3 regions of the Mesorhizobium sp. f-mel genome follow, and region 3 is predicted to be linked to each of the others. Evidence: predicted binding sites of a transcription regulator. Region 3 holds the regulator's gene; each other region holds the start of a gene.
What was found. The regulator LexA, encoded in region 3, represses DNA repair genes until DNA is damaged. The targets are predictions, from matches to a motif close to TGTTCNNNNTGTGTTCNG.

Region 1 (7,013 bases), on a different contig from region 3:
TTGGCCAGGTGCACACGGTTGCGCTGGCCGCCGGACAAATTGCCGACCTTCTGCTGCTGATCGCCGCCACGGAAATTGAACGACGCGCAATAGGCGCGGGTGTTGGCCTCGAACTTGCCAAGCTTCACCACCTCGGCGCCGCCCGAGATTTCTTCCCACACGGTCTTGGTTGGGTCGAGTGCGTCGCGGCTCTGATCGACGTAACCGAGCTTGACCGTCTCGCCGACGCGGATCGTGCCGGCATCCGGCTTTTCCTGGCCGGTGATCATGCGAAACAGCGTCGTCTTGCCGGCGCCGTTCGGGCCGATGACGCCGACGATGCCGCCGGGCGGCAGCTTGAATTCGAGATCATCGATCAACAGCGTGTCGCCAAAGCCCTTCGACAGGCCCTCGACCTCGATCACCACATTGCCGAGCCGCTCGCCATGCGGAATGACAATCTGCGAGTCGGTCGGGCGCCGCTTGTCGGCCGCATCCAGCAGATCCTGGAACGCCTGGATGCGCGCTTTCGACTTGGTCTGCCGGGCTTTTGGGCTGGACTGGATCCACTCGCGCTCGCGGCCGATCGCCCGCTGGCGCGCGTCGTCCTCGCGGCCTTCCTGCTTGAGCCGCTTGGCTTTGGCTTCGAGATATTTGGTGTAGTTGCCCTCATAGGGAATACCACGGCCGCGATCGAGCTCCAGGATCCAGCCGGTGACATTGTCGAGGAAGTAGCGATCGTGGGTGATGATCATCACCGCGCCCGGATAGGCGCGCAGATGCTTTTCCAGCCAGGCCGTCGTCTCGGCGTCGAGATGGTTGGTCGGCTCGTCGAGCAGCAAAAGGTCGGGCTGGCGCAGCAGGAGCTGGCATAGCGCGACGCGCCGGCGCTCGCCGCCCGACAGCTTGGTGACGTCGGCTTCCTTGGGCGGGCAGCCCAGCGCTTCCATCGCCATTTCGACCTGCTGTTCGAGATCCCACAGGTTCAGCCGGTCCATCTCGTCCTGGAGCTTGGCCGACTCGTCGGCCGTCTCGTCGGAATAGTTCATCATCAATTCGTTGTAGCGCTCGATGATCGCGGTCTTGGCGGCGACGCCTTCCATGACGTTCTCGAACACAGTCTTGCTCGGATCGAGTGCCGGCTCTTGCGCCAGGTAGCCGACGGTGGCGCCTTCGGCCAGCCACGCCTCGCCGCTCCACTCCTTGTCGATGCCGGCCATGATCTTGAGGATGGTCGACTTGCCCGCGCCGTTCGGCCCGAGGATGCCGATCTTCGCGTCCGGGTAGAAGGAGAGGTGGATGTTCTCGAGCACCTTCTTGGTGCCATAGGCCTTGTTGAGGCCGGCCATGTGATAGATGAACTGGCGTGCCACGCGCGCTTTCCCTGAAAAGTCGACTGTAATGTCGGATTGAATGGAAGTTGGGCGCTATGTAGGCGATGCCGCGCCGAACGGCAAACTGTTTTGGCGCCTCACGCCTGCATTCGGGCCGAAGTCGCTCATTGAACTGGCGCCGCTTTCGGTTCGCTGGACAGTCCGGCGAAATCTGCGGTTAACCATTCCGCGTCAGAAAGGTGTTGGATGGGGAATCGCCGGCAAGCCGCGATTTCTGCAGAGAAAGAACGGATCGACGGCGTTGCTGAACAGTTTCCTGCTCCTTGCCGAAGCGGTTCTCTACTTCGGCGTCATGGTCACGCTTTTCCGTTTCAGGCACCGCATCGGCCTCGGCGTGTTTGTCTGCGCCCTCGGCGTCATGCATTTTCTCGAAACCTACCTCGCCAGCGTCTTCTATGTCGCGCTGCCGTTCGGCATGGTTTCGCCCGGCTCCGCGGTGCTGTTTTCCGGCAAGCTGGTGATGCTGCTGCTGCTCTACATCAAGGAGGACGCGGCAACCGTCCGGCAGCCGATCTACGGCCTGCTGCTCGGCAATGCCCTAATGATCGGGCTTGTACTGGTCCTGCGCCTGCACGAGATCGCACCGCTTCCCAACGGCAGACGTCCCGACATCGGCTTCATCGACCAGATGGGCTGGCTGATGGTGTGGGGCACGACGCTGCTCTTCCTCGACGCCATCCTGATCATCCTGCTTTACGAAAAGCTCAGGCGTTATCTCCGCAAGGCGCTGTTCTCTCGCATCCTGATCTCCGTCGCTTGCGTGCTCACTTTCGACCAGACTGGATTTTTCACCGCGCTGCACTTCGTCACCGGTGCGCCGATCGCGGTTTTCTTCGGCGGCTGGTTCGCCAAGATGGGGGCGGCGCTTGCCTACAGCATCATGCTGGTGGCTTATATCAGATGGTTCGAGGCGCGGCAGATCCCGGCGCCGCGTGGACTATCCGACATCTTCGACACGTTGACCTATCGCGAGCGCTATGAGGCGCTGGTCGAGCATGTCGGCCGCGACGGCCTCACCGGTCTGCTGCACAGGGGACGCTTCGACAGCGACGGCGAAGCCGCTGTTGCGGCCAGCCTGCGGACGGCCAAGCCGCTCAGCCTCTTGGTCATCGATGTCGACCACTTCAAATCGATCAACGACCGCTTCGGCCACGCCGAGGGCGACAAGGTGCTGAAATCCGTCGCCGCCCTGCTTGGCGAGGTTGTCGGTCCAGAGGATCAGGTGTTCAGAATTGGCGGCGAGGAATTCGCCATCCTCTGCTCACGTTCGCATTCGGTCGCCAGGCTGCTTGGCGAAAGCATCAGGCACGCGGTCAAGGCATCCGCAAGCACGAGCCGGTTCGACATCACCGTCAGCGCCGGCATCTCCACTGTCAGCGAGACGACCCGCTGCCTTGCCGATGTTTTTGCGCTGGCCGATCAGCGCCTCTACAAAGCCAAATCGACCGGACGCGACCGCGTCGTCGGCGAACCGGGCGGCCACGAGGCTGACAGCCTCACCGCGTGGACCAGATCAGGACGCGGCATCGGCGCATAACATCCAGACCGGCTCGGCGTGTCACTGGAACTCGATCGGATCGACGGTGCCTTTCGGACAGCCGGCATTGTTCGTCGGCACCGATGCCAGCAACAGCTCACTGAGCGAAGGGTTTGGACCGATCGGGCCGGCCAGGCCGAGCGTCAGTTCGCCGATCAGCCGCCTGCCGCTCGAATGGTCGTTCAGACAGGAGACGCGAACCCGCTCGCCCGCGCCGGGACCGAAAGCACTATCGAAGGCGCTGCGGATCTGGTCGGAGGTCAGATCCCGGCCAACGTTTTGTGTGAAAAGATCACGCACCGGTGAAGCATTCACCGCGCGCGTCAGGTTCAGCGCATCGGAAAAATACTCCTGCTGGCTCTTGCCGTAACAGGTGCCATGCTTGATCCACTCATGCCTGTCGAGATCAGATGCGGTGCCTGGCATCACCTGATCGAGCTCCGACCGCGTGTTCGGCTCGAGCTCGACCGGCGGCAGGTCCCGCCAGTGCGCCGGATTGTCGTTCGCCCTGTCGGCCGCTGCCACCTCGCAATAGAAATTTCCGTTCGGCTGCGGCCACAGCCCATGCAAGGTGAAATGCCTCGCTTCGAAACCGGCCGCGGTCTGCGCCTTGCATTCGGTCTTGCTGGGCTTGGTTTCGCAAAACGCCGGCTGCCAGCTCAGCGCGAGGACATATCCGGGCCTTCCCGAGATCGGCGCAGCGGACTTCTCCCGGTCGACCGGCGCGGGTGCTGCCGGTTCCGTGGATGCGCTGCCACCCGAAACATGGCCGCAGTCGATCCTCACCCAGCGGCGCTCCGGATCGGCCCCCGGCACGCGGATCAGATAGTGCGTGGGAGCATGCCTGTTGCCGGCCAGAAGCTCGTAGCTCTGTCCCGCATCAGTCGCGATATTGCCGGGATTCTTGCCGTTCTTGATGGCCTGTGTCGCTGGACAGGTGGCGTCGGCCACGAAGGAGCCGCTCATCTTCACCTCGGCCCGAGCAGCACCCGTTAGCAACGCGGCGACAAGCGCGAATTCGAAAACCAGACCTGTCCGCGTATGCATGAAAGTACCCCGGGGAAAAATGCTGCGGCAACAGACTGCCGCCCTCTCTTGGTATCAAATTCTCCATGTCAGAATTGCGATACCGCGTTGCGACGCAAGAACAGCACTGCGGAAAACAAGGCCAACGGATTGACGCAAAACCGGCGTCGGCGCACACAAACGTCCGCAGGCGTGAAAGACGCGTTGGAGACGAAGCGACAATGTCATTCAGCCAGCAGCGCGTGCTCCGATCGCCGACCGGCGCCGAGCTCAACCTTTATGTGAAACGTGCCGAGGGCCGCCCGCGCGCGGTCGTCCAAATTAATCACGGGCTGGCCGAACACGCCGCGCGCTATGTCCGCTTCGCTACCTTTCTGGGTGAGCGCGGCTTCCATATCTACGCCCATGATCATCGCGGCCATGGCGCAACCAAGGCGCCCGATGCCCCACTCGGCAGGTTCGCTCAAAAACACGGCGGCGCCAAGGTCGTCGCCGATGTCGCGGCTGTGCACGACCTGATCGCCGGCGACCACCCCGGCCTGCCCGTCATCGTCTTCGGCCATTCCATGGGCGGCCTCGTCGCGCTGAATTTCATGCTTCACCATTCGAGCCGCCTGCACGCGGCCGCCATCTGGAACGCTAATTTTTCCGCCGGGCTCGCCAGCCGTGCCGCGCAAATCATCCTGGCTTGGGAAAAATTCCGGCTCGGCTCCGACATGCCGTCGCGTATGCTGCCGCGACTGACCTTCCAAGCCTGGGGCAAAGCCGTCCCCGATCACCGCACGCCGTTCGACTGGCTGTCGCGCGACGCAGCCGAAGTCGACAAGTATATCGCCGATCCGCTATGCGGTTGGGATGCCTCCGTGTCGATGTGGCGCGACCTGTTCGGGTTCGTCTTCGACGGTGCCGACGACACTAATTTTTCCGGTGTCCGCAAGGCCCTGCCGATCTGCCTGGTCGGCGGCGAAAAGGACCCCGCCACCGACGGCGGCAGGGCGGTCAGCCATCTCGCTGGCCGCCTGCACAGGATGGGTTTTTCGAATCTCGTTTCAAAGGTTTACGCCGAGACCCGCCACGAAAGTCTGAACGAGGTGAATCGAGATAAAATCATGGACGATTTCGCCGCATGGGCCGACAGCGTGCTGAAACAACCATGATCGACATCGACAAGATCGAGTTTGGCCCATTGCAAGAACCGTGACAGCATCACGCGGGATTGATACAGGCTGCGTTTCCGATCAATCACGGTGATCCATGACTGAGCCTCCGCTGAAAGGTGTCCGCGTAATCGAACTCGCCCGCATACTGGCCGGACCGTGGGCGGGGCAGCTGCTTGCCGATCTCGGCGCCGACGTCATCAAGGTCGAGAGCCCGGATGGCGGCGACGACACCCGCAAATGGGGTCCGCCCTTCGTCATGAGCCATGACGGCGAAAACCTCTCGGCCGCCTACTATCATTCCTGCAATCGCGGCAAGCGCTCCATCGCCATCGATTTCTCGACGCCCGAGGGCGCCGAGACAGTGCGCCGGCTGGTCGCCGCATCGGACGTTCTGATCGAAAACTTCAAGGTCGGCGGCCTGAAGAAATACGCCCTCGACTATGAGAGCCTCAGGGAAATAAACCCGCGGCTGATCTATTGCTCGATCACCGGCTTCGGCCAGGACGGGCCCTATGCGCCGCGCGCCGGCTATGACTTCATCATCCAGGGCATGGCCGGCATGATGTCGATCACCGGCGAGGCCGGCCGCGAGCCGCAAAAGGCCGGTGTCGCCGTCTCCGACATTTTCACCGGCTTGTATTCGGTGATTGCCATCCAGGCCGCACTTCGCCATGCCGAGACGACCGGCGAAGGCCAGCATATCGACATGGCGCTCTACGACACCCAGATCTCGGCGCTCGGCAACCAGAACCTCAATTATCTGGTCTCCGGAAAATCGCCGGTGCAGATGGGCAACGCGCATATGAACATTGCGCCTTACGAAGTGGTGCCGGTGAAGGACGGCCATATCATCCTGGCGATCGGCAATGACGGCCAGTTCGCTAAATTCTGCGCGGCCATCGGCTTGGACGATCTGCCATCGAACCCCGATTTCGCCACCAATCCCGCCCGGGTCGCCAACCGGGCGAAGCTGCGCGAGCATATAATCGAGGCGCTGAAAACCTTCGATCGCGATCCGCTGCTGGCTAAACTGGAGGCGGCAAGTGTGCCTGCCAGCCCGATCAACACGATCGGGCAGATGTTCGCCGACCCGCAGACCATCGCGCGCGGCATGCGGCTCGACCTCGACGACGGCCACGGCAATCTCTTGCCCTCGGTGCGCGCGCCGATGGTCATGTCGGGCACGCCGCTGGTCTATGAGCGGCCCTCGCCGCGTCTCGGCGAACACACCGAAGAAATCCTTGCCGAACTGGAGAGGTCAGGAAAATGAAGAGCGGCGGACAACTGATCGTCGATGCGCTTGAAGCCAACGGCACCGACCGCATCTATTGCGTGCCCGGGGAATCCTATCTTGCGGTGCTCGACGCGTTGCACGATTCAACGATCCGCACCATCGTCTGCCGCCAGGAAGGCGGTGCTGCAATGATGGCCGACTGCCATGGCCGCCTGACCGGCAAGCCCGGCATCTGCTTCGTCACCCGCGGACCCGGCGCCACCAACGCCTCGGCCGGCATCCACATCGCCATGCAGGATTCGGTTCCCGTCATCCTGTTCATCGGCCAGGTCGCCAGCCATGCCAAGGGGCGCGAGGCTTTTCAAGAGGTCGACTATGTCAGGTTCTTCGGCGATATCGCCAAATGGGTGGTCGAGATCGACGATGCCTCGCGCATTCCCGAATTCGTCACGCGCGCCTTCGCGGTGGCGACGTCCGGCCGCCCCGGCCCGGTCGTCATCTCGCTGCCGGAAGACATGCTGACCAGCCTTGCCGAGGCGCCAGAAGCCCTGCCCCACACGCCGGTCGAAACGCGGCCGGGCGAGGCCGAGCTCGATGCTCTCGAAAAGCTCCTCAATAAGGCGCAGCGCCCTTTCGTTATCCTAGGCGGCACGCGCTGGGATGCGGAGGCCGTCGCGCGGATG
Region 2 (7,013 bases), on a different contig from region 3:
TTGCAACTGGCATCATCGCGTGGCTCTGGCTGCCGAGAAAGTTACCCGAATGACCTCTGCTGCCGGCGAGTTATAGGACACCCCAAATTTGGCATATCCCGCAGAAAGCCCGCTCTAGGCCGGAATCCCTGCCGCTCTGGCTCGCGCCAGAAGCCGCTCTGCCAGCCGCAGATGCGGCCGGTCGTACATTTTGCCATCGATGCCGACGACGCCGGGATTTTCAGCCGCCTCGAATGCCTGAACGATCGCCAGGGAGTGTTTCACCGCCGCGGTCGACGGCGTGAAGGCAGCGTTGATGACCGGCACTTGCGCCGGATGGACTGCCATCTTGCCGGTGAACCCGTCGCGCTCTGCCTCGGCGCATTCCGCCTCGAAGCCGGCCATGTGGCGAAAGTGCGGAAAAACCGTGTCGATCGCCGCGACTTCCGCGGCAGCCGCGGCAAGGATGGTCATGGTGCGGGCGAAGCGGAACACATCGGTGTAGCGGCCATTCTCGTCGCGGGCCGTGCGCGCACCGATTGCTGCCGAGAGGTCTTCCGCACCCCAGGTCAAGCCGACAAGCCGCGCGCTTGCGTTGGCGTAGGTCGCAGCCGCCAGCACGCCGGCAGCTGTTTCGGTGATGATCGGCAGGATTTTTATCTCACCATCCGGCAGCCCGCTTTCGGCCTCGTGCACCCTGAGCTTTGCCGAGAGATGCTGGACATCCTGTCCGCTATTCGACTTCGGCAGCATGATGCCGTGGGGTTTCACCGGCACGAGCGCCGCCAGATCGTCATCGGTCAGGTCGGTCGAGAGATCGTTGATGCGGACATAGATCGCGGATCTGGTTTGATGCCTGTATTCGGGGATGAAGCGTGCGGCGATATCGCGTGCCAAGGCCTTGTTTTGTGGCGCGACCGAATCCTCGAGATCGACGATGACCACGTCGGCGCCGGCGCCAAACGCCTTTTCCAGCTTCTTTTCGGAATCGCCTGGAACGAACAGCAGCGAGCGCATCGGTCAGGCCGCCTTCTTCTTCATCATCATCGCCTGCCTTGTGCATTTGGCGACGAGCACGTCGTTCTGATTGTAGGCGCGGTGCTCGAATTCGACGATACCGCGGTCCGGCTTCGACCTGGAGTCGCGCACCGACACCACCGTCGTCTCGACGCGGATGGTGTCGCCGTGGAAGACCGGATGCGGAAACACCGTCTCCTTCATGCCGAGATTGGCGATGGTGGTGCCGACGGTGATGTCGTTCACCGAAATGCCGATCATCAGGCCCAGCGTGAACAGCGAATTGACCAGCGGCTTGCCCCATTCGCTCTTGGCGGCGAAGTCGAAATCGATGTGCAGCGGTTGCGGGTTCAGCGTCATTACCGAAAACAGCATGTTGTCGCTTTCGGTGACGGTTTTCCGCAGCGTGTGCCGGAAGACATGGCCGACGACGAACTCTTCCAGATAAAGCCCGGCCATGCTCGATCTCCTCCGCTGCCACATCGGCCTGAAAATCGGAATCGATGTTCGGAAAGCACGATGCGAAGATTCAAAGTGTTAGAGCGTACTTCTGTGCGTCCGCTCTAAGGGGTTGATAGGCGCTGCATACCGCGCTCGCAAGCCAGTTAACAAACATGGTGAACCGTTCGTAAACCATTTCTGCCTACGGTCTTCACTGGGGCGGGAACGGACTCGGGTTAGGGGCGTAGCGGACGGCATGGTTGTTTCGCATTTCCTGAAATGGATCTACACGGCCAAGGTTTCGGAGCGCGCCGCTGCGGCAGGCGCTCTGGCTCGCGCCTACATCAATGCCGATCTGCCTTTCGAGGATCGCTGCGCGGCGGAGGCCGCGCTGACGCTGCTGCTCGACGATGCCTCGTCGAAAGTGCGGCTGGCGATTGCAGAAGCGCTGTCGATGAGCCATCACGCGCCGCTGCAGATCATCAGCGCGCTGGCGTCCGATCAACCGGAAGTTGCAAGTCTGGTGCTGGCACGTTCGCCGATGCTCACCGATGCCGATCTGATCGACCGCGTTGCCGGTGGCCAAAAGGCGACGCAGAAACTGATCGCCGATCGTGCGCGCGTCTCGATGGCGGTCGCCGCGGCGATCGCCGAAATCGGCGAGCCGGAAGCCTGCGCCACGCTTCTCGCCAACAGCGGTGCCGACATCGCTTCGCTCAGCTTCCGCCGTATCGCCGAACGCCATGGCCATCTACCTTCGGTGCGCGAAGCGCTGATTTCCGATGCGCGCCTGCCTGCCGACTGCCGGCATATGCTGCTGATAAAACTTGGTGAAACGCTTAAAGGCTCGCCGCTGGTGGTGGCGCTGATGGGCCGTGCCAGAACCGAGCGCGTCATGCGCGACGCCTGCGTCAAAGCTTCCATGACGCTGATCGAAGGCACGCGCCAGGAAGAACATGCGGCGCTCATCGAGCATCTGCGCCTGCGCGGCGACCTGACAGCAAGCTTCATCATTCGTACCATCGCGCATGGCAAGGTCGACTTCTTCGGCTCGGCGCTTGTCGCGCTCAGCCAGCAATCCGAACAACGGGTGAGGGCGCTGCTGGCCGGCGGGCATGACGTGGCGCTGCAGGCGCTGTTCCGCAGCGCCGGCCTTGCCGCGGCCACGCACGCGATCATCCTGCGCGCGCTAAAGATCTGGCGCGAGGTTGCCAATGGCAAGCGCCTCGCCGGCGTCCAGGAAGTGAGCTGGCTAATGCTGAAGGAATTGGGCGGGCAGTCCGCCGAAGGCGATCTCGCCGGATTGGTCAAATCGATCCATCTCGATGCGCTGCGCGAAAACGCGCGTGGCCATGCGCTGGCGATCGCTGCGGCTTAGACCTTCGCGAAAAATCCGGGAAATCCTCGATCGCGGCGATAATCCGCAGAGAGGCTGCGATCTACGACATGTCGGCCGCCTCGCTTCGCTCGGTAATGCCAGCCACATACTGCCTTGCAACAGTGACGGCCGCCCGTTTGCGGTTCGCCGAGCAGAAGACGCTCAGATGTCCAGCACTTCCGTCTCGGCAAACTCCGCACGTTCCTGGATGAAGCGGAAGCGGGCTTCCGGCTTGGTGCCCATCAGCGCGTCGACCGCATCCTTGGTCGCCGCCTCGGCCTCGATAACATCGACCCTGAGCAGCGTGCGCTTTCTCGGGTCCATGGTGGTTTCCTTGAGCTGGGCGGCCATCATTTCGCCCAACCCTTTGAAGCGGCCGATTTCGACCTTGCCGCGCCCGGTGAACTCGGTGCGCAGAAGTTCGTCCTTGTGCGCATCGTCGCGGGCATAGGCGACCTTGCCGCCTTGCCGGATCGAGTAGAGCGGTGGCACCGCCAGATAGAGATGGCCGCCGCGGACCAGGCTCGGCATCTCCTGATAGAAGAAGGTGATCAGCAACGAAGCGATATGGGCGCCGTCGACGTCGGCATCTGTCATGATGATGACCCGGTCGTAGCGCAGATCCTGATCGCGGTACTTCGAGCGTGTGCCACAGCCAAGCGCCTGGATCAGGTCGGAAATCTGCTGGTTGCCGGCAAGTTTGTCGTTGCCGGCGCTGGCGACGTTGAGGATTTTGCCGCGCAGCGGCAGCACCGCCTGGCTGGCGCGGTCGCGCGCCTGTTTCGCCGAGCCGCCGGCCGAATCGCCCTCGACGATGAAGAGTTCTGCGCCGGCCGCGGCATTCTGCGTGCAGTCGGCGAGCTTGCCGGGCAGCCGCAGCTTGCGCACCGCGCTCTTGCGCGAGACTTCCTTTTCCTGGCGCCGGCGCACCCGCTCGTCGGCACGCGCGATCACCCATTCGAGCAGCTTCGAAGCTTCCTGCGGATTATCGGCCAGCCAGTGATCGAAGGGGTCGCGGATGGCGGTCTCGACGATCCTGATCGCTTCGATCGTGGCCAGCCTGTCCTTGGTCTGACCGACGAATTCCGGCTCGCGGATGAACACCGACAGCATGCCTGCCGCTGAGATCATGACGTCTTCCGACGTGACGATCGAAGCACGCTTGTTGCCGACCAGATCGGCATAGGCACGCAAGCCGCGCGTCAAGACATTGCGGAAGCCGGCCTCGTGCGTGCCGCCTTCGCCGGTCGGAATGGTGTTGCAGTAGGAATTGAGGAACCCGTCGCCGCCGAACCAGGTCACCGCCCATTCGAGCGAACCGTGGCCGCCTTGCCTGTCGCTTTTACCGGCAAAAATTTCGCGGGTGACCTGGAATTCGTCGCCGAGCGAGGCTTTCAGATAGTCCTTGAGGCCACCGGGAAAATGGAACTCGGCCTTAGCCGGCGTCGTGTCCTTCTCCCTGATCAGCGACGGATCGCAGGTCCAGCGGATCTCGACGCCGCCGAACAGATAGGCCTTCGAGCGCGTCATGCGGTAGAGCCGCGCCGGCTCGAATGCCGCACCCTTGCCGAAGATCTGCTCGTCGGGATGGAAGCGTATCCTGGTGCCGCGCCTGTTATGCACCTCGCCGAGTTGCTCCAGGCCGGTCACCGGAACGCCGCGCGAAAAACGCTGGCGATAGAGCTGGCGCCCGCGCGCGACCTCGACCTCGAGATGGTCCGACAGTGCGTTGACGACGGAGACGCCGACGCCGTGCAGGCCGCCCGAGGTTTCGTAAACCTTGCTGTCGAACTTGCCGCCCGAATGCAGCGTCGTCATGATGACTTCGAGCGCCGGCTTCTTGAATTTCGGATGCGGATCGACCGGAATGCCGCGGCCATTGTCGGTCACCGCCAGATATCCATCGGCCGAAAGCTCGACATCGATGAAGGTCGCGTGGCCGGCGACCGCCTCGTCCATCGAATTGTCGATGACCTCGGCGAACAAATGGTGCATAGCCTTGTCGTCGGTGCCGCCGATATACATTCCGGGCCGCCGCCGCACCGGCTCCAGCCCTTCCAGAACCTCGATGTCGGCGGCGCTGTAGCTCTCGCTGCCGTCGCGGGATGCCGGGCGCTTCGCCGCCTGCACCAGCGGGTCGGCCGGGCGAGCGGTGGCGCGAACCGGTTGCGACTGCTTGTCCATAGTGCCGAAAAGATCGTTGTTGTCGTCCATGCTGGTCCTGGATTGCGATGCTGCGAATCACCATCCGATACTGCCACGCTTTTTGCGGGCAGGCGACGGAGGTTCCTGTTACGTTCGAGGATAGGGCTTTTACTGCAAAACCATCCGGCAACCAAGCGGCGGAAATGGGTCGAAACTCCGGCCTTCAGGGCGCATCAGCCACCCTCATTGCGTGTGCGCGGGAAATGAGGGGGCAGTCTGCGTCGCAATCGGCTGGTTCTATTCCGCCGCCCCTAGATATTCCGACAGCGGCGGGCAGGAGCAGACAAGGTTGCGGTCGCCGGCGACATTGTCGATGCGCGACACCGGCGGCCAGTATTTGGCTGATGTGTCGGCATCACCGGCGGGATAGGCCGCCTCCAGGCGCGAATAGGGATGGGTCCACTGGCCGGCCAGCGCCTCGGCCGCGGTATGCGGCGCATTGACCAGCGGATTGTCAGCCAAGGGCCATTCGCCTTTCGCCACCTTGGCTGCCTCGCCCGATATCGCGATCATCGCCTCGCAGAAGCGATCGAGTTCGCTCTTGGGCTCGGACTCGGTCGGCTCGACCATTAGCGTGCCGGCCACCGGAAACGACATGGTCGGCGCATGGAAACCATAATCGATCAGCCGCTTGGCGATATCGTCGACGCTGATGCCGGAGCTCTCCTTCAGCACGCGGGTGTCGAGGATGCACTCATGGGCGATGCGATCGTGCCTGCCCTTGTAGAGGAGCGGGAAGTGCGGCGCGAGCCGCGTCGCCACGTAGTTGGCGGAAACGATCGCCGTCTCGGTCGCCTGCTTGAGGCCGGAAGCGCCCATCATGCGGATATACATCCAGGTGATCGGCAGGATCGAAGCGCTGCCGAACGGTGCGGCCGACACGGCATGGCCCGAGCCTTCGGTGACGTGGCCGGGCAGATAAGGTCTCAGATGCGCCTTGACGCCGATCGGGCCGACGCCGGGACCGCCGCCGCCATGCGGGATGCAGAAGGTCTTGTGCAGGTTCATGTGGCAGACATCGGCGCCGATGTCGCCGGGGCGAGCGAGGCCGACCAAGGCGTTGAGGTTGGCGCCGTCGAAATAGACCTGGGCGCCATGCTCGTGAATGAGGGCGCAGAGGTGGCGCGCGCCTTCCTCGTATACGCCATGCGTCGAAGGATAGGTGAACATAAGCGCGGCGAGATTCTTGGAATGCTCATTGGCTTTGGCACTCATATCGTCCATATCGATATTGCCATCCTCGGTGCAGCGCACGACGACGACGCTCATGCCGGCCATCGCCGCACTCGCCGGATTGGTGCCATGCGCGGATGACGGGATCAGGCAGACGGTGCGGTGGCCTTCGCCGCGCGAGCGGTGATAGCCGCGAATGGCGAGCAGCCCGGCATACTCGCCCTGGCTGCCGGCATTGGGCTGCAGGCTGACCGCATCGAAGCCAGTGATCTCCGACAGCCAGCCTTCCAGTTCGCCGACCATCGCGCGATAGCCTGCCGAATGCCCGGCCGGCGCGAATGGATGCAGATTGGCGACGCTTGGCCAGCTCACCGGCATCATCTCGGCGGCGGCGTTGAGCTTCATCGTGCAGGAGCCGAGCGGGATCATGGCGCGGTCGAGCGCCAGGTCCTTGTCGGCCAGCCGGCGCAAGAAGCGCATCATCTCCGTTTCCGAGTGGTTTTCGTGGAAGACCGGCTGGCTGAGAAACGCCTTACCGCGTGGCTTGCCCGGAGTGGTGCTGGTGCCAGCAGCGCCTGCCTTGGCGCCGAACAGTGCTGCAATGGCGTCCAGATCGGCATCGGTCGAGGTCTCGTCGAAGCTGATGCCGATGTGGTCGGCGTCGATGACGCGCAGCAATCGGCCGGTCTTTTCAGCAGCGGCGGCGATCGCGCCGGCTCTGCCTTTCACTCCCACCGTCACCGTGTCGAAGCGGCTTGCGCCAAGCACCGAAATTCCTGACGCGGTGAGACCGGTCGCCAGCCGGTTGGCCAATGAATGG
Region 3 (7,013 bases):
TCGGAATCGATATTCGGAGAGCACGATGCATAGATTCAAAGTGCTAGAGCGTACTTTGCGCGTCCAAACGGACGCACGTCGCTCTAAGGCTGACTGACTTGACGGCCGCCCTCACCCATCTTGGCGCGAAAGGCGAAGCCAATATGGTCGATGTCGGCGACAAGGCGGAGACGACGCGCACGGCAATCGCCGAAGGTCTTGTCGCGATGCGGCCCGAAACGCTGAAGATGATTCTCGACGGCGATGCCAAGAAGGGCGACGTGCTGGGCACGGCGCGCATCGCCGGCATCATGGCGGCCAAGAGGACCCATGAGCTGATCCCGCTCTGCCATCCGCTGCTGTTGACCAAGGTATCCGTTGACATCGAACCGGACGCGACGCTGCCAGGCCTGAAGGTCACGGCGCTGGCCCGCGTCACAGGTAAGACCGGCGTCGAGATGGAAGCGCTGACCGCCGTCTCGGTCGCCTGCCTGACCATCTATGACATGGCCAAGGCGGTCGACCGCGCCATGGTGATCTCGGGCATCAGGCTGGTGGAAAAGACCGGCGGCAAATCCGGCGACTACAAGGCGGACGCCAAGGGGGCAGGCCAATAATGGCACTGCTTCCGGTCGCCGAGGCGCTCGAGCGCCTGCTTGAGGATGCTGCGCCCTTGCAGGCTGAATGCGTCGCCCTGATGGACGCCGCCGACCGCGTGCTGGCGGAGCCGCTTCTGGCGCTCCGCACCCAGCCGCCATTCAACGCGTCCGCCATGGACGGCTATGCCGTGCGGGCCGAGGACGTCGCGTCCGTGCCCGCAAGACTTTCGGTGATCGGCATGGCGCCGGCCGGACGCGGCTTTGCCGGAACAGTCGGCCCGGCGCAGGCCGTGCGCATCTTCACCGGCGCGCCGCTTCCTGCAGGCGCCGACACCATCGTCATCCAGGAGAATGCCAGGGATCTCGGCGGCGGCAGCGTCGAAGTGACCGCGTCCACGGTTGAAGGCCGCAACATCCGCCGCTTCGGGCTCGATTTCTCCAAGGGCGACGTCCTGCTGGAGAAAGGCCGCCCGCTTGATTCGGCGGCATTGTCGCTGGCGGCGTCGGCCAACCACCCGCAGGTCAGCGTGGTGAAACGGCCGCTGATCGCCATCATCGCCACCGGCGACGAATTGCTGCCGCCGGGCAGCGACCTTGGCCCCGACCAGATCATCTCGTCCATTGCCTATGGCGTCGCCGCCGCGGCCCGCTCGGTCGGCGCCAGCGCGCTCGATCTCGGCATCGCCCCCGACCGCAAGGAGGCGATCGCCACGCTGGTAAAACAAGCGGTCGACGCAGGCGCCGACGTCATTGTCACGCTGGGCGGCGCCTCGGTCGGCGACCATGACCTGGTCCATGACGTGCTGACCGGTGAAGGCATGACGCTCGATTTCTGGAAAATCGCCATGCGGCCCGGCAAGCCGTTGATGTTCGGGCGGCTGGGCGACATCCGCTGCATCGGCCTGCCTGGCAATCCGGTGGCGAGCCTGGTCTGCACGCAGCTCTTTCTGAAGCCGCTGCTTGCGCGGCTCGGCGGCCGCGCCTTCCGGCAGGACATGCGTCAGGCGCGGCTCGGCGCCGCCATGCCGGCCAACGATCTCAGGCAGGACTATGTACGCGCGGTGGTGAAGGAAGAAGCCGGCACGCCACTGGCGACCCCGTTCGGCGTCCAGGATTCCTCGATGCTCAAAATGCTGGCCGACGCCAACGGGCTGATCGTGCGCGAGCCATTCGCTCCCCCAGCCGCGACGGGCGCCGCGTGCAGCGTGCTGATGCTACGCTGAACAAAACGTCAACACATTCATTAAACTTTAAACGGTTGCGGAACACAACTGGAACAGATAGTGTTTGTTCTGGGTTTGTTTTTCTGATTCTGTTGGGGGTCGCGATGCTGACACGCAAACAACATGAACTGCTGATGTTCATCCACGAGCGGCTGAAGGAAAGCGGCATTCCGCCCTCGTTCGACGAGATGAAGGAAGCGCTCGACCTCGCCTCGAAGTCGGGGATCCATCGGCTGATCACGGCGCTGGAGGAGCGCGGTTTCATTCGCCGCCTGCCCAACCGGGCCCGCGCGCTGGAGGTGCTGCGCCTGCCCGATTCGATCGCGCCCGGCCTCAATTCGGCTCGCAAATTCTCGCCAAGCGTCATTCAGGGCAGCCTTGGGCAGGGCAGCCTCGGACGACAGATCAAACCGGCGCCTTCGCGCCTGCCCGCGGCCGGCAATGACGACGACGTCGTTGCCACCATCTCCATACCGGTGATGGGCCGCATCGCTGCGGGTGTGCCGATCGAGGCCATCCAGCACCAGACGCATTCGATCTCGGTACCACCGGACATGATCACCGGCGGCACGCACTACGCGCTGGAGGTCAAGGGTGATTCGATGATCGAGGCCGGCATTTTCGATGGCGACACGGTCATCATCCGCAACGCCGACACCGCCCAGCCTGGCGAGATCATCGTCGCCTTGGTCGACGAGGAGGAAGCGACGCTGAAGCGGTTCCGCCGCAAGGGCGCCTCGATCGCACTGGAAGCCGCCAATCCGGCCTATGAGACGCGCATCTTCGGGCCGGACCGGGTCAAGGTGCAAGGCAAGCTCGTCGGACTGATCCGGCGTTACTGAGCGGCAGGCTTCTTGGGTTTCTCGGCCCTGCGGTATGGCGGCAAGCCCCTCGCCTCGCGCGAAAATCTCCGCTGCTCGTGCCAAGGCCTATATGGCTGTCTGACGGCAAAACGGATTTCTGCGCGCGTCGTCGCTGATAGCGGATCGAAGAAGACGGCGGCACTGCCCATGCGAGCGAGCTGCCGTTTGGTGACGACGAGAACCAGCGGATTGCGGCAGGGATTATAATAGGCTGTGGCATCGTCGATGACGATCAAATCCGCAAAGGCACAGGCTGGCCGTGCGGTTTTGCGGTCGTCGGCGAGTGCGATGATCGCGCCGGACGGGTGCCGGGCGAGGCACAGGCCGGCAGTGCAGTAGAAGGGCGCTCCAGGCGGCAGGTCGGCCGGGTCGGCGATGTCGAACCGCACGTCTCCTTTTTCGAATGTCTCCGGCTCGACAATGGTCGCTGAAACCAGCGCATGTTTCCAGTTGTCGGTGGTGAATTCGTTCGAACGCACCCGGTTGACGGCAAGTTCGCCGCCGCCGATCGGCAGCGCCACCAGATGCGCATCTTCCGAAATCAGCACATCGGGGGCGCGCGTGTCGGAAATCGTCAGCAGGCCGGCGAGCGCAAAGGGAAGTGCCGCAAGCCGCAACCATGTCGTCGCCATCGTAGCGATGACCAGGGCGACCGTCACCAGCAGAACCGACTGCAACGAGATCAGCCCGACTGCATCGACCGGCGACCGCTCGGAAATCCATCCCGATATTGCGATCATGGCCGTCAGTCCCTTGCCCATCATGTAGAGGAAAGGTCCGTCGAAGCCGAAAGGCATTGCCAGAGCGCTGAGGACGGCCAGAAACATGACGACCGTGACGATTGGCATGACCGCCAGATTGGCGAACAGGCTAAGCGGCGATACGCGCTGGAAGTGCCAGATGGCGAAGAGCGCGGTGGCGCTGCCGGCAATGATGGAGGTCATTGCGATGGTACCAGTCCCAGCGGCGAGTTTTCGCGTGACGAAGGCGACCGGCGACCGTCGCTGTGGCGGCGCCGTGGCCCTGTCGGCACGATAGTCGGACCAGCCGGCATAGGCGCCCACGAGAGCAGCAGTCGCGGCGAAGGACATCTGGAAGCTTGGGCCGACCACCTCGTGCGGCGACACGACGATGACGGCGATGGCAGAAATCGTCAGATTGCGCATGGTAAGTGCCGCTCGGTCGAACAGCACGGCGACAAGCATTACCGCCAGCATGATGAAGCTGCGTTCAGCCGCGACCACGATACCGGAAAAAATGAGATAGGCAGCGATGGAAAGGAATGCGGCAGCAGCCGCATATTTCTTGACCGGCCGGCGTGACGAAAAATCGGGAAACAGCGCAAAGGCGCCGCGCAGCAATCCCATGATCGTGCCGGCGACAAGCGCCATGTGCAGGCCGGAAATCGAGATGATGTGGTAGATGCCGGTGCGCCGCATCGATTCGTTTATCTCTTCGGGAATGCCGGCACGCACGCCGATGATCAGTGCGGCGGCAATCTCCCCCTCGGCGCCACCAATGCTGTCCCTGATATGGTCGGCAATGTTTTCGCGCGCCTTTTCGATCGAGGAAGAAAGGCGCGCGGCGAACGGCACATCCTCGGAAACGACGATCTTCGGATTGCCGAGGAAAAAGCCACTGGCACCGATACCGGCGAAATAGCTGTCAAAGGAGAAGTCATAACTGTCCGGCCTAACCGGGCCAGTCGGAGGCAAAAGCCGCACATAACCGGTTGCCACCGAGCCTGCAGTCATCTCAGCGGGAATTTTGCGTGCCGAAACCCTGACACGTCCCGGTGCATAACGCAGTGTCGGCCGGGCGGTCGACATCACGTCGATGGTCAGCCTGATCCGGCCGTTCGCCATCTGATCGAGCCTAACGACACGGCCGGTGAGCTGGGTCTGGATTTCCGAACCGAGCATCTGCGTTCCCGCGCGCCAGGTTTCAACCTTGGCGGCGAGAACACCGAGTGCGCACAGCAACGCTGCCATGAAGCACAGATGCGTCTTGCGCCATGAGCGGGTGACAGCCGCACACAATGCCGTGAGGACCACGACGGCAATGGGCTGCGGAAAGTCCGGTTCGACAGTAAGCGAAAAATAGATGATCACCCCGCACGCCAGAAAAACCGGCACCAGCAGGAAGGCGACGCCGCGGTCGAGTTCCAGGCCGGCTGCCGAGGCCACGCTGTTGCGGATACCGGATGATGAAAGATGGCTGAGCTGTCGGCGGAAACGAATGACGGGCCCCGGTTGTGGAGCCGGTATTGGCGCGGAGCGGTCCGGCGAAAGAGGCTGGGTGGCCGGGTGCGATGCAGGCAGCAAAGCGGGTAGCGGCTCGGCGTGAGGAACGTCGGCAAACAGCGATCGTTCGCTGACGCTTGTGATCGCGCCCTCGCTCTCGTCCACGCCCCGGCCTGGTCCAGCCATCGGGTCTGCCCCTTGCGCCCTTGACCTCCTATGCTACATGAACGCGCGACGCGCGAAAGTCCGCGCAACCACATCCGTTTCTTGCGCTTGCCTGAGAGTTCCATGTCCGACAAGGTCGTCACCCGTTTTGCCCCCTCGCCCACCGGCTTCCTGCATATTGGCGGGGCGCGCACGGCGCTGTTCAACTGGCTGTATGCGAAACACACTGGCGGCAAGATGCTGCTGCGCATCGAGGACACCGATCGCGAGCGTTCGACCGATGCGGCAACCGCTGCCATTCTCGATGGGCTCGCCTGGCTCGGCCTCACCTGGGACGGCGAGCCGGTATCGCAGCTCGAGCGCGCGCCGCGCCACCGCGCGGTCGCCGAGGAGCTGGTGCGGCTCGGCAAAGCCTATTACTGCTATGCGACGCCGGCCGAGTTGGAGGCGATGCGCGAGAGCGCGCGTGCCAAGGGGCTGCCTCCTCGGTATGACGGCCGCTGGCGCGACCGCGACCCGTCGGAGGCGCCGGCCGGAGCAAAGGGCGCGATCCGCATCAAGGCGCCGGCCGGCGGCGAGACGGTGGTGCATGACCGCGTGCAGGGCGAAGTCCGCTTCCCCAACAAGGATCTCGACGATTTCATCATCCTGCGCTCGGACGGCAATCCGACCTATATGCATGCCGTCGTCGTCGACGACCATGACATGGGCATCACCCACATCATCCGCGGCGACGACCATCTGACCAATGCCGCCCGCCAGATGGTGATCTATCGAGCCATGGACTGGGACGTGCCGTCGATGTCGCATATCCCGCTGATCCATGGCGCCGACGGTGCCAAGCTGTCGAAGCGGCACGGTGCCCTAGGCGTCGAAGCCTATCGTGCCATGGGCTACCTGCCTGAGGCACTGCTCAACTACCTGGCGCGGCTTGGCTGGAGCCACGGCGACGACGAGGTCATGTCGATCGCCGACATGATTGCCTGGTTCGACATCGGCGACGTCAACAAGGGGGCCGCCCGCTTCGACTTCGCCAAGCTGGAGGCGCTGAACGGCGTGCATATGCGCCGCATGAACGACGCCGAATTGCTCGATATCTTCATCGCCACTTTGCCCTATCTGGAAGGCGGCCCGGCGATCGCAGCGCGCCTCGACGACACGCGCAAGGCGCAGTTGCTCGCCGCCCTGCCCGGCTTAAAGGAGCGGGCCAAGACACTGGTCGAGCTGGCCGACGGTGCCGCCTTCCTGTTTGCCGAGCGGCCGCTGCGGATCGACGAGAAGGCGGCGGCGCTGCTCGGCGGTGATGCGCGCGAGATCTTGCGGGGTGCTCATGCGGCGCTGAAGGCGATTTCAGGCGACTGGACGGCCGAAGCAGCGGAGGCTGCGATCCGGGAATATGCGGTGGCCGGCGGCCATAAGCTCGGCGCTGTGGCCCAACCCTTGCGCGCCGCGCTCACCGGCAAAAGCACCTCGCCGGGCGTGTTCGATGTGCTTGCCGTGCTTGGCCGCGAGGAAAGCCTGGCGCGCGTCGCGGATCAAATCGATTAGCAAAACTGGCCCAAGAAGATTGGCATTGAAAGGTGGGTTTCGCAGTGCAACATTAGGCCTTGGCCCAATTTGGCACGCAAATCCAATTGCGGGCGCAAACGCGCGAACTCCGGTGCTTTCGAAGTGTTGCGTTGCAGATATTTCGCCTTTGCCGGCATGAGAAAACCTAAAGGAGTTTGCAATGTCCGAAGCTGCGACAAAAATGGAATTTGGCGGCAAAACCCACGCGTCGACTGCGAAACTTGAATTCGGCGGCAAAACTCACGAGCTCAAGGTGCGAAGCGGCTCGGTCGGACCAGACGTCATCGATATCGGCTCGCTTTACAGCACCACCGGGGCGTTCACTTATGATCCCGGCTTCACTTCGACGGCAAGCTGCGAGTCGGAAATCAC

Region 1: ACWUKX_RS05975 (ribonuclease T2 family protein) is a predicted target of LexA. The motif match lies at 4,067-4,084, and genes of this name have one in related genera.
Region 2: parE (DNA topoisomerase IV subunit B) is a predicted target of LexA. The motif match lies at 5,100-5,117, and genes of this name have one in related genera.

The regions. Positions count from the first base shown of each region.
Region 1 covers NZ_JBSPTO010000002.1:390,170-397,182, forward strand. The annotation lists gene ettA (energy-dependent translational throttle protein EttA) at 1-1,352, opposite strand, end outside; gene ACWUKX_RS05970 (diguanylate cyclase) at 1,615-2,910, shown strand; gene ACWUKX_RS05975 (ribonuclease T2 family protein) at 2,932-3,957, opposite strand; gene ACWUKX_RS05980 (alpha/beta fold hydrolase) at 4,158-5,093, shown strand; gene ACWUKX_RS05985 (CaiB/BaiF CoA transferase family protein) at 5,191-6,366, shown strand; gene ACWUKX_RS05990 (thiamine pyrophosphate-binding protein) at 6,363-7,013, shown strand, end outside.
Region 2 covers NZ_JBSPTO010000025.1:39,432-46,444, reverse strand. The annotation lists partial or broken gene ACWUKX_RS24235 (MFS transporter) at 1-53, shown strand, start outside; gene ACWUKX_RS24230 (HpcH/HpaI aldolase/citrate lyase family protein) at 115-996, opposite strand; gene ACWUKX_RS24225 (MaoC family dehydratase) at 1,000-1,479, opposite strand; gene ACWUKX_RS24220 (DUF2336 domain-containing protein) at 1,694-2,815, shown strand; gene parE (DNA topoisomerase IV subunit B) at 2,978-5,029, opposite strand; gene gcvP (aminomethyl-transferring glycine dehydrogenase) at 5,258-7,013, opposite strand, start outside.
Region 3 covers NZ_JBSPTO010000022.1:70,496-77,508, reverse strand. The annotation lists gene trpC (indole-3-glycerol phosphate synthase TrpC) at 1-33, shown strand, start outside; gene moaC (cyclic pyranopterin monophosphate synthase MoaC) at 99-596, shown strand; gene ACWUKX_RS23050 (molybdopterin molybdotransferase MoeA) at 596-1,801, shown strand; gene lexA (transcriptional repressor LexA) at 1,906-2,643, shown strand; gene ACWUKX_RS23040 (ComEC/Rec2 family competence protein) at 2,637-5,093, opposite strand; gene gltX (glutamate--tRNA ligase) at 5,196-6,620, shown strand; gene gltA (citrate synthase) at 6,802-7,013, shown strand, end outside.